2 regions of the Ruminococcus sp. AF17-1AC genome follow, and region 1 is predicted to be linked to the other one. Evidence: predicted binding sites of a transcription regulator. Region 1 holds the regulator's gene; the other holds the start of a gene.
The links. The regulator HrcA, encoded in region 1, represses chaperone genes, less so after heat shock. The targets are predictions, from matches to a motif close to TGTTAGCACTCNNNNNNNNNGAGTGCTAACA.

Region 1 (8,922 bases):
ATTTTTTCTTTATAGCCTCAAGGTTGTCCTGCTCGTCGACAAGCTTTTTGTCAGCGTCAGCTATCTGCTTATCAAGCTCCTGCTGTTGCTTTTTCAGCTCTTCAAGCTGACTGCTGTATGTATCGTTATCCGCCAATGCGATATCACTTACGCTTCCGTCAGAAAAACCAAAGGCGGCAAAAGCTATGCACAGAGCCATACAGCCTGCGGCTATTCTTTTCATGGGGTAAAATTTTTTCATAATATCAGTTCTCCAAAATATAAGCGTATTATATATTTCTCACGCTGTAACGTTTATGTAGTCCCTTTTATTATAACGCAAAACCCCGTTCTTGTCAAGAAACCAGCCGCTAAAAGCCGTATTTTCGGCATTTTAAGACAATTCGCCACACATATTTTGTGCGTTATTGCACCTATTCTCCTCCGAACATCTCACCCAAGGTCTTTCCTATAAGCTCGCCTGTATACTGTGCCTGAGTGATAGAATTGCCGTGGCTTCCCACCTCTATAAGAAGCGAGCCGGTGGTCAAGTCCTGATTATAGTGGCGATAGTCGAAAAGTACAGGCCTTGTAAGCCCCTGCCAATCGCTCTCCAAAGCCGACTGCAGGGCACAAGCGAAGTGAAAATTCTTCATATAGTCAGGCATACCCATAGTGCCGTCATCACACCCTGATATTATCATAAGCTGAGCCGCTTCCCTGCCCTCTATCTCCGCCACAGGTGCGAGCCTTGTGCCGTCCTCACGCTCTATGCCGTCACGGTGAACGTCAAGACATACCTTTATAGAGGGGTACTCCTCCAATATCTGCTTTACCGCCATACGGCTTGAATCGTAAGAGCCGTCATAGCTGGGATAATCATGCACAAGGGTATCGTGGATATACGCAACGCCTGCTTTGTCAAGCTGTTCACATATCTTGTCCCCTACCGACAGCATATTCATTTCAGGGTCGGTGGTCTTACAGGAAAAGGAGCTGTCATAGTGGTCTTTGTCTGTGGGCTCAAAGCTTTCCGTGGCGTGGGTATGATAAATAAGTATCTGCGGCTCAGAGGAATTTCCGTCTATTTGAAAATCATATGGCTTTGAGCTTTCCTCATAAAGCTCATCATTTGAAAGCTCAGTGCAGTTTCTCACCTGACCGCCGCCGTCAAGGTCGAAATACTGTTCGCCGTCATATCTGCCGTAGGTGTATTTTTCTATAACACCGTCATTTCCCTCCATGCTTGCAGGATATGGTATCTTGTCAGTCACGTCCTGAGCAGGCAAAGGACTTGGCACTTCCGAGCTTACAGAGGGCGTTTGCTTTTCCTGTGGCGCCATATCCATATCCCATATACTGTGCTTTGACACCACTGCCGCTTCAAGCTTGTTTGATACCACAGGCTTTGATGCCGTGTCCGTTTCACTTTCCATAGCGAAACAAGGCTTGTATTCTCCCATAGCCACCCCTGCCGCCACAGCCGCCACCCTGCCGAACCTGCTTGCAGATCTTGCATAAAGCCATATCCCCGTGGGCATAACGAACGCCACAATTATAACTGCAACACAACGCAGGCAGACTTTCTTTATATCCAATGCCGTCACTCCCGTATACATCTTAGTATTATAATGTATATGCAGGACGAGCCGTCATATTACCTGCCCAGCTTCACCTTAACAGGCTTGCCCACTGTCATAGAGTCATGGGTCACGTTGCAGTCATAGCATAGTATCTTCACGCCCTTTCGTGAAGCTTTCTCCAAAGCCTCTCCGAACTCAGGGTGAGTGTCATAATTTGGAGTGAAATATTTCACATCGCTCATCTGAACGAGTATCATTATATAAGACTCATACCCCTCATCAAGACAGTGAGAAAGCTCCTCTATATGCTTCACCCCACGGAGGGTAGGAGCGTCAGGGAAAAGCACAACGCCGTCTTTCTCCAGCGTACAGCCCTTTACCTCCATGAAAATTTTTCTGTCCTGCGACTCTAAGTAAAAATCAAAGCGTGAATTGCCGTATTTCTTTTCGGGATAGACCGAGAAGCCCTCGCCAAAGGGTCTGTTCTCTCTCAGCCACTCCCCTACCGCCTTATTCGGGGCTTGGCTGTCCATGTTTATGAGCCTGTCACCTTTTTCCACTGCAACAAGGTCAAAAGCGGTCTTTCTTGACGCACTGTCTGAATGCTCAAGCCAAACAGTACACCCCTCGATCAAAAGCTCTTTGCATCTGCCCGTATTTTTCACATGGCAGACCTCAGACTTGCCGTCTATCTCAACGTTTGCGATAAACCTGTTCGGTCTTGATAGAAATTTGCCTTTATGTATATTATCGTATCTCATAATTCGCTCCTTGTATTCTTACTATTCACATTATACCACAAATATGTTTGATTATAAATACCTAAATCATGCATTCTTAGCTTTGCTGATTTGTGGTTCGATACAAAAAGGGAAAAATATTTCACAAAATCTATTGACGTTATTTGTGAAATATGTTATAGTTTTGAGTATAGGTTATATAACAATAATAATTTATTAAAATTTTAGAAAGAGGTATTTATAATGAAAAAAATAACTGCACTTCTCGTTTCACTTATAATGTCATGCGCAGTAATGGCAGGCTGTTCTGACAGCAGTTCTTCAAGCTCATCAAAAGCAGACAGCACATCAAAGGCAGAAACAAGCGCAGCCGCTGACGAGTCAACTGCTTCAGAAGCAGGCACAGCCACAGATCTCGAGGATACTCTCACAGCGCAGTATACAAAGAAGATACAGGGCGAGAGCCTTGCTATCGACATGACAGTGGCAAGCGAATATGACAATTCATCAGCCGTTGTTGAGATAGCAGGCGGCAATATGCACATGAAAATGAACTTTATGGGCGTGGATATGGATATCTATAGTATCGACGGAGTTATGTACACACTTGACAGCGAGTCAAAAACGTATTACACTGTTGATATGGAAGAATCTATCGACGACTTCAAGAGCGAAATAGGCTACGGCATTAACGACAGCTACAAGTTCATAAGCTCTGAAACAACTGACGACGGTCTTATCTGCGAAACTTTTGAAAACACAGAAGATCCTGATATCGAGCTTGAATCAGGCGTAACTCTCGACACAAGCGATTCTGACGATCATTCTTTCACAACAACATTCAAGTATTACTTCAATGCTGACACAAAGGATATTGTTAAGATAGAAACTATCTCTGACGGCTCAACGACTACTGTTACAGTAAACTCATTCACAACTGAAAACGTTGAAGTCAAACTCCCTGACGATTTTGACAGTTGGACAGAGCAGTCTTTCGATATGAGCACTGACGATATCCCTTATGACGCTGAACTCGATGTTGAGTCAGGCGCTGAGTCAGCCGAGTAATTCTTGTCATTTTTCGGAGGCAAAATATTATGAACAAGAAAATGGTAACTATTATTGCAGCTTTGGCAATGTGTACAGCAATGGCAGGCTGCTCGGAGAGCGATACTGCAAGCTCTTCAAAGGCTGAAACAACTACTACAACGACGGCTGCCGCAGAATCGGCTGCTCCTGTTGAAAGCACAGCAGACGAAAGCTCCGCTGACAGCACTTCCACAAGCGCAGGCACAACAGATTATGACGTTGACGGTGATTTCAGAGCTTTCGAGCAGATGAAAGACAAGTATGAGGGCAACTATCTTGCGAACCTTACAGGTCAGATGTCAAACAACGGCACAAAGTATGCTATCTGCATAAAGGACGGCAAGGCTTATCAGGCACTCACAGTTCAGGGCATGAAGTCATACACAGTTTGCCCTGGCGACGGAAAGCTTTACAACGTTTCAGAAGGCACGACCACCTACAGCATTGAGAACGACGACGGAAATCAGTGGAAGTCAGCCGACATTCTTTTCGGCGCGACCCTCGATTTTGACCACGCATATATTGACACAACAACAAACGTTGTTCAAGAGTATTATAACCTCGACAGCAGTGTTTCAGGCGGTGAGGGTCAGATAGTTTACGGCTTTGACGGTGCTACATATGACCTTAAGCAGGTAGTTCTGCTCCCAGAGGGTGCTGACGAATCAAGTGCAGTTTACTTCACTGTAGATTCCATAGGCGAAGCGGACGACAGCCTACTTGCTGTTCCTGATCTTTCTGCTTATACAAAAGAATAATTTTATCTGATCTTTTTCCAACATCGGGCGGACAGACCACTGCGGTCTGCCCGCTTTTTTTGCATTTTCAGCAAAGCGTTGTGCAATATGACGGAAAAGAAGTTCAAATATTTTTGAAATTTGTGAGAAAAATAGTCTTAAACCCCTTGACAAAATCGTCAAAAGGGTATAAACTATACTTAGCACTCGAGAAGAAAGAGTGCTAACACTTAAATACAATAAGTGCTAACAAGAAGAACGGGTGGTGAGCAAATGGACGACCGCAAGCTGAAAATACTTTCAGCGGTAGTCAATGAATATATCGTAACAGGCGAGCCTGTAGGCTCAAAGGCGATAATGGCTCACGTCAAAGCGTCCTCAGCGACCATAAGAAATGAAATGGCAGAGCTTGAGAAGCAAGGCTATCTCGAGCAGCCACACACCTCCGCAGGCAGAATACCAACATATAAGGGCTACAGGCTTTATGTTGACCAGCTCATGGAGCAAAACCAGCTTACAGCAAATGAAAAGAAGATGCTGGATTCAATGATACCGCAGGAATATGTCACAGAGGAAGACCTTGTGAACAAGGCTTCAATGGCATTGGCGGATCTTACGAAATGTGCGGCGGTGGTCGCAAACGCAACGCCAAAGTTCTCGCTTATCTCAAAGGTAGAGGTAATACCTACAGGAAAGAGAATGTACGTTATTTTGATGATAACGTCCAACGGCTCTATTAAGAATAAGGTTTGCCGATTGGAGTTCGACCTCAGTCAGGATCAGCTTGAGTTTTTTGATAACTTCGTAAAGGAAAATCTCAACGGCGTGCCTATCGACAGTCTTTCGGACGCTTATCTTGAAAAGCTCACAGAAGCAATGGGAACGTACATGATGACCCTTTCACCGCTTGTTTCCGAGATAATGAAGATGACAAAGGAAATGAGCAGCGTGTCTATCAAAGGTCAGAGTAATCTTCTCACCTGCAAGGATTTCAACCAAAATGAGATAATAAGCTTTCTCGATAATCAGAAGGAGCTTAAAGGATTTATTGACGATACGTTCTCAGGGCTTCACGTTATGTTCTCCCCTGAGCGTGACGGGTTTGTTATCCACAACTCCTCTATTATAACAGCTCCGTTCTCAAAGGACGGCAAAACAGCAGGTGCGCTGGGGCTTATAGGTCCTATGAGGCTCGACTATGCGAAGTTTATCCCATATCTCGAGTATTTCACAGGAAAGATATCGGAAATGATATCCGAAAAGCCACAAGAGCAAAACAAAGAAGATGACGAAAATGAATAAAAAGGAAGGCAGGCGGCGTAAATTGAGTAAGGAAACTGAAAAGGACACCGAGCTTGAAAAAGAGGAAAACACCTCTGCTGAAAGCGAAGAAGTAAAAGAAGCGGCGGATACCGCAGAGAATGCCACTGAGGATACAGAGAAAAAGGCGGAGGAGAGCGAAACAGAAAAGCTGAAAAAAGAGCTTGCCGAAGCAAATGACAAGTATCTCAGACTTATGGCTGAATATGATAACTTCAGAAAAAGAAGCGCAAAAGAAAGACTGGAGCTTACAGACACAGCAAAGGGAAATGTGATAAACGGCTTCCTGCCGGTGTTTGATAACTTTGAAAGAGCGTTAGGCACAGAAACTCAGGACGCAGTTTATAAACAGGGCGTTGAAATGATATTCAATCAGTTCAGCGACGCTCTGAAAAAGCTCAACGTTGAGGTCATGGAGCTTGCAGGCAAGGAATTTGACCCGAACGTTGCAACGGCGGTCAGCACAGTTGACGACCCTGACCTCGGTGAAAATATTGTGGCGCAGGTGCTTCAAAACGGCTACACCATAGGCGGCAAGGTCATAAGACACGCAATGGTAATAGTAGCAAACCCATAAACAAAGACATCGGGACTTAAGGTCTTGATATAAATTAAGTAAATTTTGAAAGGACTTGATCTTATGAGCAAAATCATCGGTATAGATTTAGGTACAACAAACTCTTGTGTAGCAGTTATGGAGGGCGGCGAAGCCGTTGTTATCCCTAACAGTGAGGGTGCAAGAACAACTCCGTCAGTAGTTGGCGTTTCAAAGAACGGCGACAGACTTATCGGTCAGGTAGCAAAAAGACAGGCTGTTACAAACTATGACAACACTGTAATTTCTATCAAAAGACATATGGGCTCTGACTACAAGGCTCACATGGGCGGCAAGGATTACACTCCACAGGAGATCTCAGCTATGATACTCCAGAAGCTGAAAGCTGACGCTGAGGCTTATCTGGGTGAAAAGGTAACAGAGGCTGTTATCACAGTTCCTGCTTACTTCACAGACGCACAAAGACAGGCTACTAAGGACGCAGGTCAGATCTCAGGTTTGACAGTAAAGAGAATCATCAATGAGCCAACAGCCGCTGCACTTTCTTACGGTATCGATAAGGAAGATGATCAGAAGGTAATGGTTTATGACCTTGGCGGCGGTACGTTCGATGTATCTATCATCGAAATGGGCGACGGTGTTACAGAAGTTCTTGCTACAGCAGGTAACAACCACCTGGGCGGCGACGACTTCGACCAGAGAATTATCGACTGGATGATCGCAGAGTTCAAGAAGACTGAGGGCGTTGACCTCTCAGGAGATAAAATGGCAATGCAGAGACTCAAGGAAGCTGCTGAAAAGGCTAAGATAGAGCTTTCTTCTACTGCTTCATCAACTATCTCTCTCCCATTCATCACAGCAGACGCTACAGGTCCAAAGCATCTTGAAATGACACTTACACAGGCTAAGTTCAACGAAATGACAGCAGACCTTGTTGAGTCAACAATGGGACCAGTTCGTCAGGCACTTTCAGACTCAGGTCTGTCAGCTAACGACCTCCAGAAAGTCCTTATGGTCGGCGGTTCTTCAAGAATACCAGCCGTTCAGGAAGCTGTTAAGAAATTCCTTGGCAAAGAGCCATTCAAGGGCATCAACCCGGATGAGTGCGTAGCACTTGGCGCTGCATATCAGGGCGGTGTACTTGCAGGCGACGTTAAGGACGGTCTGCTCCTCCTCGATGTAACTCCACTGTCACTTGGTCTTGAAACAATGGGCGGTATCTGCACAAAGATCATCGAGAGAAACACAACTATACCTACAAAGAAGTCACAGATATTCTCAACTGCCGCTGATAATCAGTCAGCTGTTGATATCAACGTACTTCAGGGTGAGCGTGAGTTCGCTAAGGACAACAAACAGCTCGGTATGTTCAGACTTGACGGAATCGCTCCTGCTCCAAGAGGCGTTCCACAGATCGAGGTAACATTCGATATCGACGCTAACGGTATCGTACACGTTTCTGCTAAGGATCTTGGCACAGGCAAGGAGCAGAACATCACTATCACTTCTTCAACAAATATGTCTAAGGACGATATAGATAAGGCTGTCAAGGAAGCTGAGGCATTCGCAGCAGAGGACGCTAAGAAGAAAGAGGACGTTGACGCTAGAAACGCTGCTGACCAGCTTTGCTTCCAGGCTGAAAAGTCACTGGGCGAGTTCGGCGACAAGGTAGACGCTGCTGACAAGTCAGCTTGTCAGGCTAAGATAGACGCTCTTAAGGAAGCCCTCAAGGGTACTGATATCGAGACTATCAAGGCTAAGCACAAGGAGCTTGAGGAAACATTCCAGGGCGTTGCAACTAAGGTATATCAGCAGGCTGCACAGGCACAGCAGGCAGCAGGCGGTGCCGCAGGCTTTGACCCTAACAACATGGGCGGAGCAAATGGCGGCAGCAACGGCGGCGCTTCAAACAACGGCGGCGACGACGTTATAGACGCTGAATTTACTGACGCAGAATAAATCATAACGGCTGCCTCTGCTCCGATTTTCCGAGCAGGGGCTATTGCCGTATTAAAAGGCTGTGTGAAAAGCGTGAAAGGACTATACTTACAAAAAGGAGGCAAGCCCATGCCCCAAGACTTTCACGATCTGCAGCTTACAGAGCATGGGCGTTTATATGGCTGAAAAAAGAGATTACTATGAAGTGCTTGGCGTTTCTAAAACTGCCACAGACGATGAATTAAAAAAGGCATTCCGTAAGCTTGCAAAGCAGTATCACCCTGACCTTCACCCCGGCGACAAAGCGTGCGAGGAAAAGTTCAAGGAAGTAAATGAAGCTTATGAGGTGCTTTCAGATAAAGATAAAAGAGCAAGATATGACCAGTTTGGTCACGCAGGCGTAGACCCGAACTACGGTGCAGGCGGCGGAGCAGGTGCAGGAGGCTTCGGCGGATTTGGCGATATGGGCGATATTTTCGATTCCATTTTCGGTGGATTTGGCGGAGGCTTCGGTGGCGGACGTTCTGCTAACCCTAACGCACCAAGACGTGGCGAGGATATAAGAGCGAACGTTGTTCTTGACTTCATGGAAGCCTGCAAGGGCAAGACCGTGAAAATTCGCATAAACAGAGCCGAAAAATGTCCTGACTGTCACGGCACAGGCGCAGCCGCCGGCTCTTCACCTAAGACCTGTCCTGACTGCCACGGCACCGGTACAGTAAGGATAACACAGAGAACGCCTTTCGGAAACATCGCTCAGACCACGACTTGCAGTCGCTGTGGCGGTAAGGGTCAGATAATCGACAACCCTTGTCATACCTGCAACGGTCAGGGCAGAGTAAAGAAGGTATCTGAAAAGGAGATAAACGTTCCTGCTGGCATCGACGATGGTCAGACACTTAGAGTAGGCGGTGAGGGCAACTGCGGTATAAACGGAGGTCCTAACGGCGACCTGCACATCAACATTACAGTTCGACCTG
Region 2 (8,922 bases), on a different contig from region 1:
CGTAAGGCTTCATAAGAGCCTCGATAACGTCCTTTGCAGGACTTGTAACAGTATTGTTTTTTCTGTTTATGTAGCCGTGATATTCACCGTTGAGAACAATGCTGCTTCCGTTGTATCTTGCAAAAGCATTGTTGTCCCACAGTACGCATGGAATGTTATTCTTCTTTGCAAGCGCAGTGTAGTCTGTTGCCCACTTTACACGCTCAGCAGTGTTGTTCTTGTCTGTTGAGCCGAACTCACCTATAACGACAGGTATACCTTTGTCACGGAAATTGCTTTTCAGCGTGCTGAAAAGGTCCCGAAGCTCACTCTTTATTGAAGATGTATATGCAGAGGTCGAGCCTGGACCAACATTCATTGCAAAGTTGTAAGGGCTGTATGCGTGAACTGATACAGCGATGCGGTTTTTGTTGCCTGAGATATCTGTAGGAAGCTTGAAGCCTGAAACGGTTGCACCGTCTATGGAAGCGTCGTAACCGGGACACATGATAAGTCTGCCCTTGTTGTTTGAGCCTGTGTTTCTTATGGTGTCAACAGCCTTCTGATTGAGCTTGTTTATGCAGCCTATAGCGTCCTTTACCTCTGACGGAATGCTCCACTTGTTGAACCACCATTCATAGCTGGAGCCGATAAGACGAGGCTCATTCAATGTTTCAAATATAAGATGATAGTCATAATCCTTGAAGTATTCTGCCGCCTGTGACCATACGCTGGTAACAAATTTCTCAGAGCTTGAATATGCAGAAGACCTTGGGTAATATCCCGCTCCCGAAGCGCTTGCAGATGACTTTGTGTCATGATGAATGTTCAAAATAACATACATATCGTTTTTGTAGCAGTAATCAACTACTTCCTTTACTCTTGCAAGCCATGCCGAGTCGATAGTGTAGTTGTCACCCGATACGTGCTTGCCCCAAGAAACAGGCACTCTCACTGTGTTGAAGCCTAAAGACTTTACCTTGTCTATAAGAGCCTGAGTTGTTTTAGGATTGCTCCACGATGTTTCCGTGTCAAGACCTGAACCGCCTGTTGCGTCATGAGAGTTGCCCAAATTCCAGCCCAGACCCATATCTTCAAGTATGGCTTCCGTGTCAGCGTTTTTGAGAGTATCTCCCGACAATGCCTGCGCATTTATATCCCCAAGGTCAAGACCAATAAATATAGTCATTGCCATTAAAAGAGATAAAATAAAGCTCAGGTATCTTTTTGATACTGATTTCATTCTTTCCCGTCCTTTCATATATAAAATATTAACCTCATCAGTACCTTTTATTATACCACATCTCTGTTCAAATTAGAATACGCTTATTAAACAAATAACATACATTCTTTTTGTGTATAAATCTCAAATGTTCATATTTTTAATCGCTATATGAAAAAGTGCTGATTTATTAACGCTGATATAATTATACGATGTTAAAAATTCAGAGGATATTATCTGCCAAAAATCAGATTTTGCTATTGAAAATGAAGCGGTATTGTGCTATAATCAAATGTGTTCATAGCTTTATCTCAAAGAAAGGAAAGGTGTATTTTATGAAAGTTAAACAGTGGCTTGCATCATCACTTGCAGTGCTGATGCTTGTTTCGACCGTGGGCTGCGGAGATAATTCCTCAAGCTCAAAAGCTGAAAGCAAATCAAACAACAGCTCTGCCGTTGTTTCGGAAACTGCAATGCCTGAAAAGGATTATGCAACAACGACCGACGGCTCAGCGAAAGTCAAGATCGACGGAACAAAATTCATGGTGGGCGACAAGGAGCTTTGGTTCAATGGAGTGAACGCTCCATGGGATAAGTGGAACGACTTTGGCGGAGGCTTTAATTTTGAGTTCTGGCAGGATCATTTCCAGAAGCTTCACAATTCAGGCGTAAATGCCGCAAGAATATGGATAATCTGCAACGGCGACGTTGGTATGGCTATCTCAGCAGACGGTACATTTGACGGTGCAACAACAGCTCATTGGGAGGATCTTGACAATCTGTTCTATCTTGCAGAACAGTATCAGATCTATATAATGGCAACAGTTCAGTCCTTTGATAACTTCAAGGATCAGAACCAGAATTATCAGGCTTGGAGAACGCTCATTCAGGACAGCGACAAGACAGATATGTTTGTAGATAACTACATAGTTCCTCTCGTTCAGAGATACGGCAAGAGCGACTATTTCTGGTCTGTAGACCTTTGTAACGAGCCTGACTGGATAGTTGAAAATGAAGAGTGCGGCAAGCTTGATTGGCCCTATCTGGAGCAGTATTATGCAAAGGCAGCTGCAGCTATCCATGCAAATTCAGACGTTCTCGTAACCGTGGGTCTGGGTATGATAAAGTATAACTCCGACAGCCAGCAGGGCAACAAAATATCCGACAGCGAGCTTCAGAACGTTTTGAGCGGTGATAAGTATGACAAGAGCCTTGCCTATGTTGACTTCTATTCAACTCATTGGTACACTTGGATGCAGGGAATGTGGGGATATCCTTTCAGCGAATCTCCAACAGACTTTGGCCTTGACGGTACAAAGCCTTGCGTTATAGGCGAATGCCCAGCCGTTGCAAGCGACAGCGATTTCGACATCACCTCAGCTTATGAGGACGCTTACAACAATGGTTGGAACGGTGTGTTTGCATGGAAAACAAGCGGTCAGGACGATGGCTGTGGTCTGTGGCAGGATATCCAGCCTGCTATAGAAAAAATGGCAGGTATCTGCGAGGATAAGATATTCCCTAACGGCAAAAAAGCTGTATAAACAAACTTTGATAAAATAATCACAAAAAGAGCCGACTTTTGCGGCTCTTTTTTGTTGCTCTTTTTTGTGAACAAATTGTGCTGTCTGTTGACTATAGTGCGGCATAATGCTATAATAAGATACGGAAAATCAATGACGATTTGCAGAAAGTAAAATGCTGTGAATCGTTATTTTTACGCATTAACGTCATATAATGGCGGTGTGGAAAGGAAGTAAAATCATGGAAGAGTATAGCTACATATTGTTTATTGCACTTATACTGCTTTCGACCAAGATTCTCGGTCTTGTAACAAAGAAAATGAAACTGCCGCAGGTAGTCGGTGCGTTGTTGGCGGGCGTAATACTCGGACCTGCTGTTCTTAATGTTGTAAAAGAAACTGAGTTCATCTCAGAACTGTCAGAAATTGGCGTTATCGTGCTGATGTTCACCGCAGGACTTACAACAGACGTTAAGGAGCTTAAAAAGACTGGTAAAGCGTCATTCATAATCGCTCTTCTTGGCGTTATCGTACCACTGTTCGGCGGACTTGGACTTGCCGCTGCAATGGGCGTAGGCAAGGGCGATAAGCTCGCCTGCTCACCATTCCTGCAGCACCTTTTCATAGGCGTTGTGCTTACTGCAACATCAGTTTCTATCACAGTAGAAACTCTGAAAGAGCTTGGCAAGCTCTCTACAAGAGCAGGTAATGCCATTCTCGGTGCGGCTATCATAGACGATATCCTTGGTATCATCGCATTGACCCTTATCACAAGCCTTGCAGATACAAGCGTTCACGTTGCAACAGTTCTTATTAAGATAGTAGCGTTCTTTGCAGTGGCTATCGGCTGTACAGTGGTTTACCATGTTGTGTTCACAAAGTGGAGAAAAAGAGATAAAAAAGACCTTAGACGTCACGTTATCATTTCCTTCGTTTTCTGCCTGCTCATGGCGTATGTAGCAGAGCTTTTCGGCGTAGCAGATATCACAGGCGCATTTGTTGCAGGTCTTGCAATTTCAAGCGAAAAGGACGTAAAGTATATCTCAAACAGATTTGAAACACTTTCGTATATGTTCCTTTCACCAGTGTTCTTTGCAAGCATCGGTCTTACAATGAACGGTATCAACATGAACGGCAAAATGGTGCTGTTTACAGTTTTGCTCCTTGCTGTGGCAATAATCACAAAGATAATAGGCTGCGGACTAGGCGCAAAGGTTTGTAAGTATACAAATCAGGAAAGCTTGCAGATAGCAATGGGTATGATCTCACGAGGTGAGGTCGCACTTATAGTAGCGGCTAAAGGACAGAAGCTTGGACTTATGGGCGACGAAGTTTTCGCACCTATCATCATCATGGTGGTTGCAACAACGATAATCACACCGGTATTCCTGAAGTTTGTGTTTAAGGATAATCATGAAGAACACGTTGAGGACGAGCTTATGAAGTCTGTGGAGGGCTTCTCACAGTATGAACAGGAGCTGCAGGAACTCTCAAGAAAAGAAAAGTAATGAAAAAAAAGCAAAGAGCGGAGCAAAAAACTCCGCTCTTTTTTGTACAAAAAAATCCGCTGCCACGAATGATAGCGGATATGGGTGCAGGGGCACGCCCCTGCTTAAAGATTGAACATGATCTGATTGAGTACGCTCTCCAGATATTCCTGTCTGCCGCTTGAAAGTGAGTCTGTGACTTCGCCCTTCTCAACTGCATACTTCTCAAGGCTCTCCATGTCAGCCTTACCTGCAATGATGTCTGCACCAATGCCTGTTGTCCAGCTTGCATATCTGTCATCAACGAACTTGTCAAGTCTGCCGTCCTCAATGATCTTTGCAGCAGCCTTAAGACCAAGTGCAAATGTGTCCATACCTGCAATGTAGCTCAGGAAAATGTCTTCCATTGTGTATGAGCCTCTTCTTGCCTTAGCGTCAAAGTTCAGACCACCGTTTGTGAAGCCGCCTGCCTTGAGAACTTCGTACATACAAAGTGTAGCGTCATAAGCGTTTGTAGGGAACTGGTCTGTATCCCAACCGAGCAGTGGGTCGCCCTGGTTAGCGTCGATAGAACCGAATACACCGTTATCTCTTGCAACTCTCAGCTCATGCTGGAAAGTGTGCTGGGCAAGTGTAGCGTGGTTAGCCTCGATGTTCATTTTGAAGTCCTTGTCAAGACCATATTTTCTCAGAAAACCGAGAACTGTAGCTGTATCGAAATCATACTGATGCTTTGTAGGCTCCTTTGGCTTTGGCTCGATGTAGAAATCACCTGTGTAGCCCTTTGAACGAGCATAATCAACAGTCAGCTTCATAAGTCTTGCCATGTTGTCAAGCTCCAGACCCATGTTTGTGTTCAGAAGAGTCTCATATCCTTCTCTTCCGCCCCAGAAAACGTAGCCCTTACCGCCAAGCTTGATAGTAGCGTCAACAGCGTTCTTGATCTGTGCAGCCGCATAAGCAAAAACATCAGCAGAAGGTGATGTGCCTGCACCATGCATATATCTTGGGTGATCGAAGCACTTAGCAGTACCCCAAAGAAGCTTCTTAGTAGGGTCAGCAGCCATTTTTTCAGCTATGTAGTCAACTACCTCAGCAAGCTTTGCGTTAGTGGTGCCGAGATCACCGTACTCAGGAGAAAGGTCACGGTCATGGAAGCAGAAATAGTCGATAGAAAGCTTGTCCATTATCTCGAAAGCAACATCGACCTTCTTCTTAGCTCTTGCCTCAGGAGCAGCCTCGCCCCAAGTCTTGTCAGTAGTGCCGCAGCCGAACATATCAGTGCCGTCGCCGCCCATTGTGTGCCACCATGAAAGAGCGAACTTGAGCTGTTCTCTCATAGTCTTGCCCATTACAACCTCATCTGGGTTATAATACTTAAAAGAGAGGGGATTAGTTGAGTTTACACCCTCATACTTGATCTTTGGAATATCCTTAAAATACTCTGCCATAATTTTGACCTCCGAATATATTATTGTTTGATCTTAACGATTAAACGATTACAATACAATAATACACCAAATCGCACCTGTTTGTCAACTGTTTTTTATCAAAATTGCATATATTGATATATATTAAAATTGTGGGATAACTGCATAGACACACTATTTTTTCTCGTATTTTCATCAATATTTCTGTAATAATTTTCTGTAATAACTGCACAAATTTTGACAACTAAACTTGTGCAAACAAATGATTTATCTTTTAATTTGGCAACATTTCTGCAATTGTTGCATTTTTTATGCAACAAAAGAGGTGTTTTTCGTGTATAAGTAGAAAGCGTCTTAGATACTTGCGGGCACGTACAAGCCCTGCGACTTAGTGAATACGATGAGAGATTCTGGAACAGGCTGTAGAGTACTTGTATCAGGACGTGGGCGTGCATTGTGATATTTTGTGTATGCAACACCTAGGACATAATACCAAATGTCATACCCCGAACGTAACTTGAAAATCGAATATAAACGGCTGAAACACGAACCCAACGGCAACAAATCTGTAGGGGACGACGCCCTCGGCGTCCCGATATTCCTCACCCATTGAATTAACAGAGATTATCACAACAATGTCACCCCGAAAATAATTTGGCATCAATGATACAACAATTATGCGTTATTCCTCCGAACGGGACGCCGAGGGCGTCGTCCCCTACAATTATGGATACTGTTGATACGCATACCTCCATTGAATACATTTATCCCCACCCGAAAATCTGATTTCAGACCTGCAATACCCCCACAATAAATTGTACAATTTGCTCTCAAAATCATTTTGCAACTTAATAGATATTGTGCAACCCTACAAAAATCACATAAATGACCTTAAATGACTTGAATTTTGCGAAAAAGGTGCTAAAATATAATTAGCACTCAGAAAGACCGAGTGCTAACAATCCGATCGTGAGAGTGCTGAAAACATAGGTGCGACCACGAAGGATCCTAATTTAGCATATTAAAAGGTATTATAAAAGGAGGAACTTATCATGGCGATCAAACCATTGCAGGACAGAGTTGTAGTTAAGATGACAGAGGCTGAGGAAACCACAAAGAGCGGTATCATTCTCACAGGCTCAGCTAAGGAAAAGCCTGAGGTCGCAGAGGTAATAGCTGTAGGCCCTGGTAAAAAGGACGTTACTATGGGCGTTAATAAGGGTGACAAGGTGCTTATCTCTAAGTACAGCGGTACTAATGTTAAGCTGGACGGTGAAGAGTTCATTATCGTTAAAATGGACGACATTCTCGCAGTTGTTGACTAATTTCACTGCATTTTAAATAGTATATAAACGGAGGTAATTTACAATGGCTAAGGATATAATTTTTGGCGAAGACGCAAGAAAAGCTTTGCAGAGCGGTATCGACAAGCTCGCAAACACTGTTAAGATAACACTGGGACCTAAGGGCAGAAATGTAGTTCTTGATAAGAAGTACGGTGCTCCTCTTATCACAAACGACGGTGTTACTATAGCTAAGGAGATCGAGCTTGACGACCCATTCGAGAACATGGGCGCACAGCTTGTAAAGGAAGTCGCTACTAAGACTAACGATGCTGCCGGTGACGGTACAACAACAGCTACATTGCTTGCTCAGGCTCTTGTTAGAGAGGGTATGAAGAATATCGCAGCAGGTGCTAATCCAATGGTACTTAAAAAAGGTATGGATCAGGCTGTAGATACTGCTGTTGAAACTATCGTCGCTAACTCAAAGAAGATAGAAGGCTCTGATGAGATAGCTAGAGTAGGTGCTGTTTCTGCCGCTGATGAGAACATCGGTAAGCTTATCGCTGAGGCTATGGAAAAGGTAACTGCTGACGGCGTTATCACTCTTGAAGAGTCAAAGACTGCTGAAACTTACAGCGAAGTCGTTGAAGGTATGCAGTTCGACAGAGGATATATCGCACCTTACATGGTAACAGATACAGATAAAATGGAAGCTGTTCTTGATGACGCTTACATTCTTATCACAGACAAGAAGATCTCTAACATTCAGGAAATTCTTCCACTTCTCGAGCAGATCGTAAAGGCTGGCAAGAAGCTCCTTATCATTGCCGAGGACGTTGAGGGCGAGGCTCTTTCAACTCTTATCGTAAACAAGCTGAGAGGCACATTCACTTGCGTAGCTGTAAAGGCTCCTGGCTTTGGCGACAGAAGAAAGGAAATGCTTCAGGATATCGCTATCCTCACAGGCGGTCAGGTAATTTCATCTGAACTTGGTCTTGAACTCAGCGAAACAACTATGGAGCAGCTGGGCAGAGCAAGACAGGTAGTCGTTCAGAAAGAGAACACTATCATTGTTGACGGCGCAGGCAACAGCGACGATATCAAGGCAAGAGTTGGTCAGATCAAGTCACAGATCGAGAATACAACTTCTGATTTCGACAGAGAAAAGCTTCAGGAAAGACTTGCTAAGCTTTCAGGCGGCGTAGCTGTTATCAAGGTCGGTGCTGCAACTGAGGTAGAAATGAAAGAGAAGAAGCTGAGGATCGAGGACGCTCTGGCAGCTACAAAGGCAGCTGTTGAAGAGGGTATCGTAGCAGGCGGCGGAACAGCTCTTATCAACGCTATGCCAGCAGTTAAGAAGCTCGTTGACAAGCTCAGCGGTGACGAAAAGACAGGCGCTCAGATCGTTTACAAGGCTCTTGAAGAACCAGTTAGACAGATCGCAGTGAACGCAGGTCTTGAGGGCAGCGTTATCATAGACAAGATAATCCGTTCAAGAAAGGTCGGCTACGGCTTCAACGCTTATACTTCTGAGTATGTTGACATGATACCTGCAGGTATCGTTGACCCTACTAAGGTTACACGTTCAGCTCTCCAGAACGCAGCTTCTGTTGCTTCAATGGTGCTCACAACTGAGAGCCTTGTTGCAGACAAGAAGGATCCGCAGGCTGACGCTGCTATGGCAGCCGCAGCAGCAGGTGCAGGCGGAATGGGCGGTATGTACTAATAAGCTCCCATGACTAATATCTGATATAATTTACAGCCTCCGTAGTTATCCTGCGGAGGCTGTTTGTATGGAATGGGTAATATTTTATGATATAGTTTACAAAAATCAAATAATATCCTCGATGCTTTTGTAAGTAAAATCCAAAAGTATTGATTAATTAAATTAAATATATACATATTGTTGCAGACGTCCGCTTAAAATTAAAGCAAATTATGATATTTAATAAAAAGTTAAATAATTATTCACACAATGGGTTTGTGAATTTGTTAT

Region 2: a site for HrcA is predicted at 6,571-6,601, ahead of DWW81_RS00255 (co-chaperone GroES). Genes of this name have one in related genera too.

What each region holds. Positions count from the first base shown of each region.
Region 1 covers NZ_QTWZ01000010.1:37,222-46,143, forward strand. Annotated here, with positions in the region: gene DWW81_RS08140 (C40 family peptidase) at 1-241, opposite strand, end outside; gene DWW81_RS08145 (stage II sporulation protein P) at 414-1,577, opposite strand; gene sfsA (DNA/RNA nuclease SfsA) at 1,637-2,323, opposite strand; gene DWW81_RS08155 (hypothetical protein) at 2,546-3,370, shown strand; gene DWW81_RS08160 (hypothetical protein) at 3,400-4,149, shown strand; gene hrcA (heat-inducible transcriptional repressor HrcA) at 4,372-5,430, shown strand; gene grpE (nucleotide exchange factor GrpE) at 5,423-6,025, shown strand; gene dnaK (molecular chaperone DnaK) at 6,089-7,963, shown strand; gene dnaJ (molecular chaperone DnaJ) at 8,121-8,922, shown strand, end outside.
Region 2 covers NZ_QTWZ01000001.1:58,135-67,056, reverse strand. Annotated here, with positions in the region: gene DWW81_RS00275 (cellulase family glycosylhydrolase) at 1-1,222, opposite strand, end outside; gene DWW81_RS00270 (cellulase (glycosyl hydrolase family 5)) at 1,537-2,745, shown strand; gene DWW81_RS00265 (cation:proton antiporter) at 2,966-4,231, shown strand; gene xylA (xylose isomerase) at 4,336-5,661, opposite strand; gene DWW81_RS00255 (co-chaperone GroES) at 6,693-6,965, shown strand; gene groL (chaperonin GroEL) at 7,009-8,652, shown strand.